One region of the Vibrio sp. J502 genome, then DNA from elsewhere that is predicted to be linked to it. Evidence: predicted binding sites of a transcription regulator. Region 1 holds the regulator's gene; each other region holds the start of a gene.

Region 1 (3,167 bases):
TTCGGAGCATGAATTAGAGCAATACTATACGCCCGCTATTCGCACATTTCTTTCAGGATTAGCAGAAAACGCGACACTTAAACCTGCCATTGATAAATTAGTTGATGCACTGAACCGATTGCAAGACAAAGAAGACGCACAGCTTGAGCTCGCAGCCGATTTCTGTGATCTTTTTTTAAAATCCAATAAGGAGTCCGCGCTACCCTATGCCTCAATTTACATTGGAAAATCAAGGTTGCTCAATGACGAACCAGCCAGAGCAATGTCGGATTTGATGGCAGCCCATCACATTGCAGTCAACGATACACTCAACGAACCCGCCGACCACATTGCGATTGAACTGGATTTCTTAGGTAACTTGATCATTCGCTCCAATGAGCTTGAACAAGAGACACACCTTGAACAAGCCTTTACACAGCAGTGTGATTTTATTGAACAACATTTGCTCTCTTGGATCCCACAATTCCATCTTCGCTGCCAACAGATTGATCAATTTGGTTTTTACGGTGCCGCAAGCGAATTGTTGGTCGCGTTTCTTCACTTAGACCGCGACTATTTATCAAACCAGTGAGATAACCTGGTTAATACCAATTACTAAATCGGTCAATTGTGACTGTTGACTGATTTATTCGGTGGATTTTTCGTTGCTTGATGGACATTTGCGGACTAGAATCTTGACCGCAAACGATAAAAAATGAATTTAAGATGCAACCGCTGATTAGAGGCGGTTTTTGTGTTTTTACTACTTTCAGGCTTCAATATGACACTGGTAGGCCTAATACCGCTGAATTGCTCTTCGTGACTATCACTTTCAGCAGTTATCGACAGGACAGAGAATTTATGGCTACGATTAAAGACGTTGCACGCTTAGCGGGCGTATCAACCACCACGGTATCGCATGTAATCAATAAAACTCGCTTTGTGGCTGAAGCAACCCAAGAACGAGTGATGGAAGCGGTATCAGAGCTTAACTATGCACCAAGTGCAGTCGCTCGCAGCTTAAAATGCAACACCACCCGTACCATTGGTATGTTAGTGACCCAATCGACAAACTTATTTTTTTCTGAGGTTATCGATGGTGTTGAAAGCTACTGCTACCGCCAAGGCTACACACTTATTTTGTGCAATACCGGCGGTATTTACGAGAAGCAACGCGACTACATCCGCATGCTAGCGGAAAAACGTGTCGATGGTATGTTGGTCATGTGCTCGGACCTCACCCAAGAACTGCTTGAGATGCTTGATCGTCATTCAGACATTCCGAAAGTTATCATGGACTGGGGCCCTGAAAGTTCTCAAGCCGATAAAATTATTGATAACTCAGAGGAAGGCGGATATCTCGCGACCAAATACCTTATTGATCATGGACATACTGACATTGCTTGCTTAAGTGGACACTTCGAAAAAGCGGCGTGCCAAGAGCGAATTCAAGGGTTTAAGCGTGCGCTTGCCGAAGCAGGCCTTAAAGCGCATGACGATTGGATTTTAGAAGGTAATTTCGAATGTGATACGGCGGTTCTCGCCGCCGACAAGATCGCCGCCATGGACAAGCGCCCAACGGCTGTTTTTTGCTTTAACGATACAATGGCTCTCGGTTTAATGAGTCGCTTGCAACAAAAAGGCATCCGTATTCCTGATGACATGTCTGTTATTGGTTATGACAATATTGAACTTGCTGAATATTTCTCGCCACCGTTAACCACGGTTCACCAGCCAAAACGACGAGTAGGGAAAAACGCCTTTGAAATCCTATTGGAACGCATTAAAGACAAAGAGCATGAACGTCGTGTGTTTGAGATGCATCCCGAGATTGTTGAACGCAACACAGTAAAAAACATAACGAAATAGTGTCATTATTTAAAGCAAGCGACAAATGTCAATTTTAGGGATTTTCCTATATTCGAGACAGAACGCCGTATTAAATAATAGTAAATTTGGAATGAGCATCACGCAAATAATAAATAAACGTGATGCTCATCCAAAAATTTATATATTCTTACTATTAGAAGTCACGCACAGGGCAAACCATTTGAAAAGATGGGACGCAAAGCCTCCGGCCTAAACCGACTATTCGGTAGGTAGCGGGGTTGCCGATGGCAAATATGCAAACGTTAAGTTTACCCCTTACTGACACTCTTTCTGCATAAGTTTGCTAATCTCTCGGACCTGATTTTGGTGGCGTTTTTCCCATACACCGAGAATTTACAGCATGGATAAACCAGTACTTAAAGATTCAATGCGACTCTTCGAACAACTTGGACGCGTTAAGTCTCGTTCAATGTTTGGCGGCTTCGGCATTTTTGTCGATGACACCATGTTTGCTTTGGTCGTAAACGATAAACTTCATATTCGCGCAGACGATCTATCAACCTCTCGCTTTAAAGAGCAAGGCTATGAGCCCTATATCTATAAAAAACGTGGGTTCCCTGTCGTCACAAAATACTTCGCATTACCTGACAATTGTTGGGAAAACCCTTCGCTTATTTTACGAGATGCTGCTGTCGCACTCGAAATCGCCAAACAAGAACGAGAAGTTCAAGCCCAAACGAAGCCAGAACGCCTAAAAGATCTCCCGAACCTTCGACTCGCCACCGAACGTATGCTTAAGAAAGCAGGGATAGAATCTGTAACGGATTTGCATACAAAGGGGGCTTTGGAAGCCTATAAAGCGATTCAGCAAACCCATTCTTCTTCAATCAGTCTTGAATTGCTATGGGCCCTTGAAGGTGCGATTGAAGGCAAGCATTGGTCGGTTATCCCACAATCTCGACGCGATGAATTAGCTAAAAGCCTTTAACCTCCGAGTAAATAAATATCTCGATTAAATAATCAAATACGCTCGTATCACCATGCGGGCGTTTTTTTCATCCCGTTTTGAAATATAAATTCGACTTCCTCTGTCTTCTTCACTATATCTAGTAAAATATGTCGTTTTGAGGAATACCATGAATAAAAAACTTCTCTTAGGCTTGGCTTTATTTGCCTTTATTGTCTTTTTGATTGTAAATTTTGGCCACTATCTAACGTTAGATAATGCCAAAGCACAGCAAATGCTATTAAACGAATACATTAGCCAAAACGAGATCGGCGCTGCTTTGATCTATTTTTCACTCTATATTGTGCTCACCGCTTTCTCTATCCCAGGAGCGGCGGTCGTCACGTTACTG
Region 2 (3,167 bases), 520 kb from region 1:
CAGCAAATCACCAAAATTGTAACCACCATTACAGGCATAGCAGAACAGACTAATTTGCTGGCGCTCAATGCCGCTATCGAGGCTGCGCGTGCCGGGGAGTATGGCCGGGGTTTTGCGGTGGTTGCTGATGAGGTGCGCTCATTGGCCTCCAATACCACCAAAGCGACCGATGAAATTGGTAATATTGTTAAGCTCAATAGCGAACTGACCAACAGCTCGACATCGATGATGGGGGCAATTCAAGGCCAAGTCACGGCATGTAACAGCAAACTGGAAGAGACGCAAAAGCTGATTGATGAAATGAGAAAAGCCGCGGACAGTGTGGTTGGCACGGTCAGTGAACTGATTAAAGAGTAAGGCTCTGCAGCGAGTATTGTTGGTGAAGAAAATGAAAGCGAGCCTAGTGGCTCGCTTTGCGTTTTTACAGAATCACTTGCACGCTTTTGGCACATTGAATTGCGTTGTGCAAAGCCTGTTTGAGTTCTTTATCTTTCGCCAGAGCAACCCCAAGTCGACGGCGTCCATCAATGTCTGGTTTACCAAACAGACGAAGTTGAGTGTGTGGGATAGACAGTGCTTCATTTATTCCATCAAATCTAAGGTTAGTGGAGGTGCCTTGACCTAAAATAACCGCAGATGCCGATGGCCCATATTGGGTAATACTGTTGATTGGCATACCCGTGAACGCGCGCACGTGTAACGCAAATTCAGACAGCTCTTGCGAAATGAGGGTGACCATTCCCGTATCATGTGGGCGAGGGGACACTTCATTGAAGATAACATTATCGCCTTTTACAAACAGTTCAACACCAAATAAGCCGTAACCACCGAGTGCATTAACCACTTGTTCTGCTACATATTCAGCGGCTTTAATTGCGTTAGCCGACATCACTTGTGGTTGCCATGATTCGCGATAATCCCCTTCCTCTTGTCGATGGCCAATGGGAGCGCAGAAATGGACACCATCCACTGCTCGAATCGTCAAGAGAGTAATTTCGTAGTCGAAATCGATAAAGCCTTCGACGATCACTCTCCCAGCTCCACTGCGGCCACCTTCTTGAGCGTATGCCCAAGCGCGGCTAATATCCTCTTGCGTCTTAATCACACTTTGGCCTTTACCTGATGAACTCATCACAGGCTTAACTACGCAAGGCATACCGACATGCTCAATCGCCAGTACAAAATCATTATAGTCATCAGCAAACTGATAAGGAGAGGTAGGTAAGGCAAGAGTTTCTGCGGCTAAACGGCGAATGCCTTCACGATTCATCGTCAATTGAGTGGCCGTTGCAGTGGGGACCACGTTTAAGCCTTGCGCTTCCAGTTCAACCAGCTTGTGAGTGGCAATTGCTTCAATTTCTGGCACCACGTAGTCTGGTTTTTCGAGTTCGATAATGGCTTGTAGCGCATCTCCATCGAGCATATCCAATACGTGGCTACGATGCGCCACCTGCATTGCTGGAGCGTTGGCGTAGCGATCACAGGCAATCACTTCTAAACCAAGGCGTTGGCATTCAATTGCCACCTCTTTGCCCAATTCTCCGGAACCAAGCAGTAAAACGCGGGTGGCATTTTCACGTGTAGCAGTACCAAACATAGTGAATCCTTACATTCAAGCAATAGGTAATAGCGAAAACAGCCAAAATCATACTAAAATTAAGAATAAAAGCAAACGTTTGCCTTTGTGATGAGAGATGAGTAATTTCCTGTTCGTACTGTCGATAAAGTGGTTTGTGTAATACGCAGTAAACGAACTCATATCTGTACAAAATTAAGGCTGAAATAGCAATTAATGTGCAGTAAACAGCATTCGAGAAACTGCGTTAAGAATATGAAGTAATTTCAGTCTAAAGTTTATGTGGGATTGACTAAGAAAAAGACACCTATGGCTATGAAAACTTTCTTACGTTTGCGTTTTATTACTCTACACACGAAAACTGCTCTGTTGTTTTCTGTCGGGTTGGTTGGGATCATTCTTAGCAGCTTATTTATTACTCGCCACTTTTTTTTATATAGTTTGAATGAGCTTGAATCAATTGAGATTCATCGAGATAGCAATCAAGCTCAGTCGGTCATTCAAGATCTTTTAGTACAGCAAGAAAAGCGTTCTTATGATTGGGCTTATTGGGATGAAACTTATCTGTTGCTGTTGAATGGCGACACTCAATTTGCTGAGCGCAACTTGTATCCTGATTCCCTCGATACTTTAGGTTTAGACGTTTTGGCTTTCATCACCGAATCCTCGCAATTGGTTGAATACTTATGTCGGGATATTGAACCTGGCACAAACTGTTCGTTAGTGGAACAGTTGATACGCTCACAAGGTGTGAGCGACCATTTAATTCAGATGCATCACACACTTGATGAGGATAAAACTAGCCGCTCTGGCCTCATCCGTGTGGAAAATAGTGTGTGGGTGGTGAGCCTAACTCCGGTGCGTAACAGTGAAGGTACGGCTGATGTTGTGGGGTGGATGCTATGGGGACAGCACTTAACCCGCCGTTTCCCTTCTCAGTATCAGAACCTACTAACCGCTAAAAATGACATTGTAGTTACCGATGCTCCTGTGATTTTACCTGTTAGTCATAATCAAGAAGGTATTGAAAGAGATCAAAATAATATCACGCATTACACCTTACTCAGTGATATGACAGGGCAACCTATTGGCTATCTAAAAACCTGTGCTCAGCGGCTTTACTATCAAAAAGGGAACGAAACTTTTTATTATTTGATTTTGACGATCATCATTGCGGCCGGCTTTGTCGCCGTGGCTACTTTTGCTCTGTTTCGCAGTAAGGTAGCCAAACGGTTTGAGAATTTTGAGCGTGGGATCAATCAGCTGATTGAAGAGAGTGCATTCTCTTCACAATCGAGTGATAAACAAGATGAGTTTGAACGAATTACCGAACTTGTCCGTTCGCTTGCTGCCTCATCCTCCTTGGCGGAAGATAGGCTTAAAGAGACGTTACAGAAATTTGATGCACTCTATCAAAGCCAAAATCTCGGAATGTTGCTGGTGGTTGATCGCTTCATTGTCGATGTGAACCAAGCCTTGTTGGATATGCTTTCTTATTCTAGAGATGAGTTGGTTGGAAAGGTTTTAGATGAGTTTTGTATTATACAAAATGATGTGGTGTGCAGCAGTGAATTACTCTACCAAAATATAG
Region 3 (3,167 bases), 1.2 Mb from region 1:
TACTGCTTATTTTGCCGCAGTGTTAATTGGTTGAACTGAAAATGCAAAGGATACTGGTATTGAAGAGATTGAAACGTCACGTTTCCTTTCAAAAGTCGTTCAACGAGAGTTTGAGCAACGGGAGTAGCATAAGAGGTATGTAGCAGTGCAAACATACCCAGCATGAAAGTGAGAAATAGCGCGATGATCGCAATCAGCAATGCCAAAGCCTTGTTCATGGTGTCCTTACTCGTAAACCGTTACCTGCGACAGAGTGAAACAAATTACCTCACGCAGCAACAAAAAAAGCCCCTTATCAAAGGGGCTTGCTACTGACTTATCAGTTTTAGTCGAGTTGTGGGCCTGCGGCCACTAATGCTTTACCTTCTGCGTTATCAGTATACTTGGCAAAGTTATTGATAAAGCGCGAGGCGAGATCTTCGGCTTTGCTTGTCCATTGTAGAGGATCCACGTAAGTATCGCGTGGGTCGAGAATGGTTGGGTTTACACCAGGTAGTGAGGTTGGCACTTCAAGATTGAAGATTGGAATATGCTTGGTTGCTGCCTTCTCAATCGAACCATCTAAGATAGCGTCAATGATGGCGCGGGTATCTTGAATCGAGATGCGTTTACCGCTGCCGTTCCAACCCGTGTTGACTAGATAAGCTTCAGCACCAGCTGCTTCCATACGTTTTACCAGCACTTCGGCATATTGTGTTGGGTGGAGCGTTAAAAACGCTGCGCCAAAACAGGCTGAGAAGGTTGGTGTTGGTTCGGTGATGCCACGTTCAGTACCCGCTAGTTTTGCCGTAAAGCCAGACAAGAAGTGATACTTGGTTTGTTCTGGAGTCAATTTAGAGACTGGTGGAAGCACACCAAATGCATCCGCAGATAGGAAGATCACTTTATTGGCGTGACCACCTTTCGATACAGGCTTAACGATGTTTTCGATGTGGTAGATAGGATAAGAAACACGAGTATTCTCGGTTTTAGAACCATCATCAAAGTCAATCGAACCATCGCTACGTACTGTGACGTTTTCCAGTAGCGCATCACGGCGGATCGCGTTGTAGATGTCAGGCTCGGCTTCTTTGGAGAGCTTGATGGTTTTCGCGTAGCAACCGCCTTCAAAGTTAAAGACACCATCATCATCCCAGCCGTGCTCGTCATCGCCGATTAACGCGCGTTTTGGATCGGTAGAGAGTGTGGTTTTTCCTGTGCCAGATAGGCCAAAGAAAATCGCCACATCGCCATCTTTAGCCATGTTGGCTGAGCAGTGCATTGAAGCAATACCTTGCAGTGGAAGGAAGTAGTTCATCATTGCGAACATCCCTTTCTTCATTTCACCGCCGTACCAAGTACCGCCGATCAACTGCATTTTTTCCGTTAAGTTAAACACAGTGAAGTTTTCTGAGTTCAGGCCTTGCTCTTGCCATTTGTCATTGGTGCATTTGGCACCATTCATGACCACAAAATCAGGTTCGAAGTTAGCTAGCTCTTCTTCTGTTGGGCGAATGAACATGTTTTTGACGAAGTGGGCTTGCCACGCCACTTCAGTAATGAAGCGCACGCAAAGGCGCGTATCTGCGTTGGCACCACAGTAACCGTCAAGAACGAATAGACGTTTAGCGGATAGTTGACGACCCACTAGTGCTTTTAGATCATTCCATACTTCTTGGTTAATCGGTTTGTTATCGTTCTTCGCTTGTTCAGATGTCCACCATAGGGTATCGCGTGTGGTGTCATCTTTGACAATGAATTTATCTTTTGGTGAGCGGCCTGTAAAAATGCCAGTATCAACGGCAACAGCGCCAAGTTCAGTGACGACGCCTTTTTCGTAGCCTTCAAGGTCTGGGCGAGTTTCCTCGGCAAATAACAGTTCATAGCTTGGGTTGCGAACCACTTCGACTACGTTGGTTATTCCGTATTTGGTCAGGTCTAGTTGTGCAGCCTTTGTATGTTCCATAACGGTCATAGGTGCTCCTTGTAAGAGATTTTGTAGGGATTTTGTAATAATGTTTGTAATTGTTATCTGCTCACCATGCTAGCAACGGGTGGGGGATAAAACAGGGACACAGTTCAAAAATTGCCCATGACACTCCTGTGGTTTTAGGTGTCCCGTCACATATTGGCGCAACTATTTTATCGCGTACGCAAACCTTTGCGCTAGATCAATAAGATTAATACTTTTAAAAAAATAAGTACGCCATTCTGTTTGTTTAAGGCTTGATTTTGCTGGGTTTTGATCACAAAAAAAGCCAGCATAAAGCTGGCTCTGATACGTTTTCTTCGTGCTTGTTAATTCATGCAAATTAATGAATTGTGTCGCTTCCTGAGGAGGCTTGTGCGTAGAGTGTTGCGATCTCAGCCTCTTCAAATGAGTAGTTGGTGCCACAGTAATCACAATGTAAAGAAACGGATCCTTCAGACGATAAAATGTCGTAAATTTCCTCTTTGCCTATTGTGATGATGGCCGCCCCACTGCGTTCACGTGAACAACCACAATGGAATTCCACGGGTTGTGGGGTGAACAACTGAACTTTCTCTTGGTTATACAGGCGATACAACAGATCAGTGGCTTCTAAGGTGAACAGCTCTTCGTTTTTTACGGTGTTAGTTAACTGCTCTAAGTGCTCAAAATCATCGGGCGTACCCGTTCCATCTGGAATAGTTTGCAGTAACATGCCAGCGGCACAGGCTTTTCCATCTTGCGTACCAATGCGTATCCAAAGGCGTGTTTTCAACTGTTCAGAGCGGATGAAGTAACCTTCCAGCACTTCCACTAAGTTATCACCCTCTAAACCGACCACACCTTGGTAGCGCTCGCCTTTCTTGGGCTCGATAGTGATAACTAAATGACCTTTACCCATCAAAGTGTGTAGGTCGGCATCATCGGCAATATCGCCTTTCCAGCGTGCGACACCACGCACTTTCTGTTCATTATCACCATTGATAACGACTAAGGAAACTGGGCCATTGCCTTGCAATTGCATGGTAATTGAGCCTTCAAACTTCAGCGTTGCGGTTAGCAAGGTCGTTGCGACGAGCAGTTCGCCCAAAAGTTTTTGTACTGGGGCTGGATATTCCTGGCTCGAAAGGATGTGTTGATACGCGTCGTCTAATTGTACCAACTCGCCACGTACGGATAGATCTTCAAATAAGTAGCGATTTAAAATGTTATTTGCCAT
Region 4 (3,167 bases), 150 kb from region 1:
CGCCCCAAGCTGGCCAATCGTAAGAAACGTCGATTGAAGAAAGCGGAAAGCCTGAACCACTGTGCGCATGCGTACCGTTAGGTATCCACTGATACCCTTTGCGCCATGGCCACTGCATAAACCCCTCACTAGGCGAAGCAATGAGGTTTCCCATACGCATAGGAGCTGGTGTGTTTTGTGGTTCGCTGAAAGCACCAAACCAAAGCTCATATTGCGATTTCCATAATGCCCAATCATCCACCCGATTCAATTGCTGCATGACCGCTAACGTCGCAGCATTGTATTGAAGAGCCGATGAACTTTCTTGATAGTGATAGAAACGCTGAGACAGTTGATTCGCAATATCTTTGATCTGCCGCTGTCTATCGTCCAAGCTTTGCTCCGAAGCACTCTCTTGTTCTAATAACGCTAAAGTGGTCAATAACACTCGAGGATCAACCCCCGTTGCCCCAGCCCAATGGCTAACTGACTCGACAAGCTCAAGCCAATGTGGCTGATGGGTACCAATAAAATCTTCAATATTGAAAGGACGTTGATGAGGTCGAAAAACAAACTCATCATCGCTAATCAGAGAAAATGGCAGTTGACTCTCTGCAAGCTGCGCTTCGTTAAGCCGTGGAGTATCGACATCAGGATACAACTGATGGCTTACCACCATTGGGCTAAAACAGATAAACCATGTCACTAAAGAAGATTTGGTTAGATTCATTACGCACCCTTCATATGAATTAAATTTCACATAGAGTGTGGCACAAAATATTCGTGGGATAGCTAAGAAGGTGCGTTTTGCGAGGCCAGTAGGAGCAAGATGTAATAAGATGAAAGCGATGAAATTATCAACACTCTGCACAAAAGTACCATCGGAGTAAAAAACCGAACGGATGAACATGAAAAACAAAAACCCCGACAACTTTTTGAGTTATCGGGGCTTTCTTGAATAAATGGCGCGCCCTGTAGGATTCGAACCTACGACCACATCCTTAGAAGGGACGTGCTCTATCCAGCTGAGCTAAGGGCGCGCTACAGGGACAGGATTATACGAGTTGAACTCCGTAAATCAATCGCTTTCTCTAACATTCTGTTTCAAATGCCTAAAAAACTGCCATTCGCTAACCATGTGACGAAAAACAGAACAAAGCAAACGTTTGCTTATGGATGTTACTTTAAATATCTGCGACAATGCGCCCAAAAATATTTGCGACCAATGTGTAAGGAAAGCCATGACTGCTCAAAATATTGATGGGACACTCATCTCCCAGACGGTTCGCTCTGAAGTAGCGGCGCGGGTAAAAGCTCGCACTCAAGTGGGCCTTCGCGCTCCGGGGCTGGCGGTGGTACTGGTGGGAGAAGATCCTGCGTCACAAGTGTATGTCGGCAGCAAACGTCGTGCTTGTGAAGAGGTGGGTTTTGTTTCTAAATCCTATGATCTTCCAGCAACTGCAGGTGAAGAGGAGCTACTGGCGTTAATCGATAAGCTCAATGCCGACCCTGAAATTGACGGCATTTTAGTGCAACTGCCCTTACCTGCTGGGATTGACACAACCCATGTGCTTGAACGCATTTTTCCTGAAAAAGATGTCGATGGTTTTCACCCTTACAATGTGGGCCGTTTAGCCCAACGCATTCCTAAACTGCGCTCTTGCACGCCCAAAGGGATCATCACTTTGCTTGAGCGCTATAACGTTCAACTGCGTGGTAAGCATGCAGTGATTGTGGGCGCATCCAATATTGTCGGCCGACCAATGACGTTAGAGCTGCTACTGGCTGGTTGCACCACAACCACATGCCATCGCTTCACTAAAGATTTAGAGCACCATGTTCGCCAAGCTGATTTGTTGGTGGTGGCCGTTGGTAAACCCAATTTTATTCCCGGTGCATGGATTAAAGAAGGTGCCGTGGTGATTGATGTGGGCATCAACCGCTTGGAGTCAGGCAAACTGATTGGCGATGTCGAGTACGATGTAGCGCGCACCAAAGCAAGCTTGATCACCCCTGTTCCGGGTGGTGTCGGGCCAATGACGGTTGCCAGTTTGATTGAAAACACCCTGTTGGCGTGCGAACAATTTCACCCCAATAACTGATCTTGTTATTGATTATTGCTAGTAGTTATTGATAGCTATGATCAGCGAGCCAAAAAGAACCCCAGCACTGCGCTGGGGTTCTTGCGTTATAAACCAACTTAGCCTTTATTGGGCATTATTCATTTGCGTCAGTTTGTTGCCTATTGGCCTAGAGAAATTGTAGCCGTCGTGTTCGTCCCAGTTAATAGACCATGTCATCACACCACCGTAGTTAGGGTAGTTGAAACTCGGTTTCACCGTCGCGCAAGAGGTTCCCTTGGTTAAGCAGTCCAACGCATCAAGAATGTTTTGCGTGGGCGCTTGCCCAGAGTTGGCAGAGCTCGGGCCAGAAGGCAAACCGATTGCAACTTGATCGTCACGCAGTGGTTCAAAGCGTGAACCATCGGCCAAATCAAACCCTTCTAACAGCATTTTTGATTGAGCGACCATCATATCCACCGAACCTTCAGGAGCTGCACCCGGTAGATAAGGGTTTGGTAACCCACCGTTGTTATAAAGCTGAACATGAAGTAGATCGAGTGTGTCACGAACCTCATTGATGATAGGAATATACGCACCCCAAATGCCGCTATAAGCCACCATTCCTCCTTGAACATAAGGGTGTTCTGGTGCCATGGTCAGGTACATATCACCGCCGATGTTGGCTTCAATTTGCTTTAATGCCCGGCCCAAGCGCGCTTGAATTTGCGAGCCATGCATTAAGTTAGAACCACTTTCTAAATCAACATCCAAGCCATCAAAACCCCACTCTTTGATCAACGCCGTCAAACTATCAACAAAGTGCGCTTCATCACTGTCAGTATTGAGCGTAATGTTGCCTTCCGCGCCACCAAGTGACAAAACAAAAACTTTGCCTTTGGCTTGCAAAGCCGCCATATCTTGCTTGAACTGGGTAGCATCTAAAGCGGGACAGCTACTATGCGCATCGCCTGCGAAAAGATTGAAATGCACGGTTCCATTACTGTTGCGGTCATTATCGGCAAATGCAATATCGATCACATCCCACGCATCAGACATATCAGCGAGACGCATTGGGCAGCCAGCAGCATTGACAAAATTATGCCAGTAACCGATCAATTTGTGCTT

What was found. The regulator PurR, encoded in region 1, represses purine synthesis genes. The targets are predictions, from matches to a motif close to TNANGNAAACGTTTNCNTNA.
Region 2: purT (formate-dependent phosphoribosylglycinamide formyltransferase) is a predicted target of PurR. The motif match lies at 1,665-1,684, and genes of this name have one in related genera.
Region 3: pckA (phosphoenolpyruvate carboxykinase (ATP)) is a predicted target of PurR. The motif match lies at 2,129-2,148, and genes of this name have one in related genera.
Region 4: folD (bifunctional methylenetetrahydrofolate dehydrogenase/methenyltetrahydrofolate cyclohydrolase FolD) is a predicted target of PurR. The motif match lies at 1,134-1,153, and genes of this name have one in related genera.

Annotation. Positions count from the first base shown of each region.
Region 1 covers NZ_CP104554.1:1,459,963-1,463,129, forward strand. Annotated here, with positions in the region: gene torD (molecular chaperone TorD) at 1-571, shown strand, start outside; gene purR (HTH-type transcriptional repressor PurR) at 841-1,848, shown strand; cyclic di-GMP riboswitch class I at 2,010-2,095, shown strand; gene N5E84_RS06830 (TfoX/Sxy family DNA transformation protein) at 2,210-2,797, shown strand; gene N5E84_RS06835 (TVP38/TMEM64 family protein) at 2,946-3,167, shown strand, end outside.
Region 2 covers NZ_CP104554.1:941,804-944,970, forward strand. Annotated here, with positions in the region: gene N5E84_RS21255 (methyl-accepting chemotaxis protein) at 1-357, shown strand, start outside; gene purT (formate-dependent phosphoribosylglycinamide formyltransferase) at 422-1,597, opposite strand; gene N5E84_RS04570 (EAL domain-containing protein) at 1,886-3,167, shown strand, end outside.
Region 3 covers NZ_CP104554.1:2,611,997-2,615,163, reverse strand. Annotated here, with positions in the region: gene N5E84_RS12090 (AsmA family protein) at 1-218, opposite strand, end outside; gene pckA (phosphoenolpyruvate carboxykinase (ATP)) at 326-1,954, opposite strand; gene hslO (Hsp33 family molecular chaperone HslO) at 2,292-3,167, opposite strand.
Region 4 covers NZ_CP104554.1:1,608,515-1,611,681, forward strand. Annotated here, with positions in the region: gene N5E84_RS07465 (M23 family metallopeptidase) at 1-709, opposite strand, end outside; tRNA gene N5E84_RS07470 (tRNA-Arg) at 943-1,019, opposite strand; gene folD (bifunctional methylenetetrahydrofolate dehydrogenase/methenyltetrahydrofolate cyclohydrolase FolD) at 1,221-2,081, shown strand; gene N5E84_RS07480 (Ig-like domain-containing protein) at 2,187-3,167, opposite strand, start outside.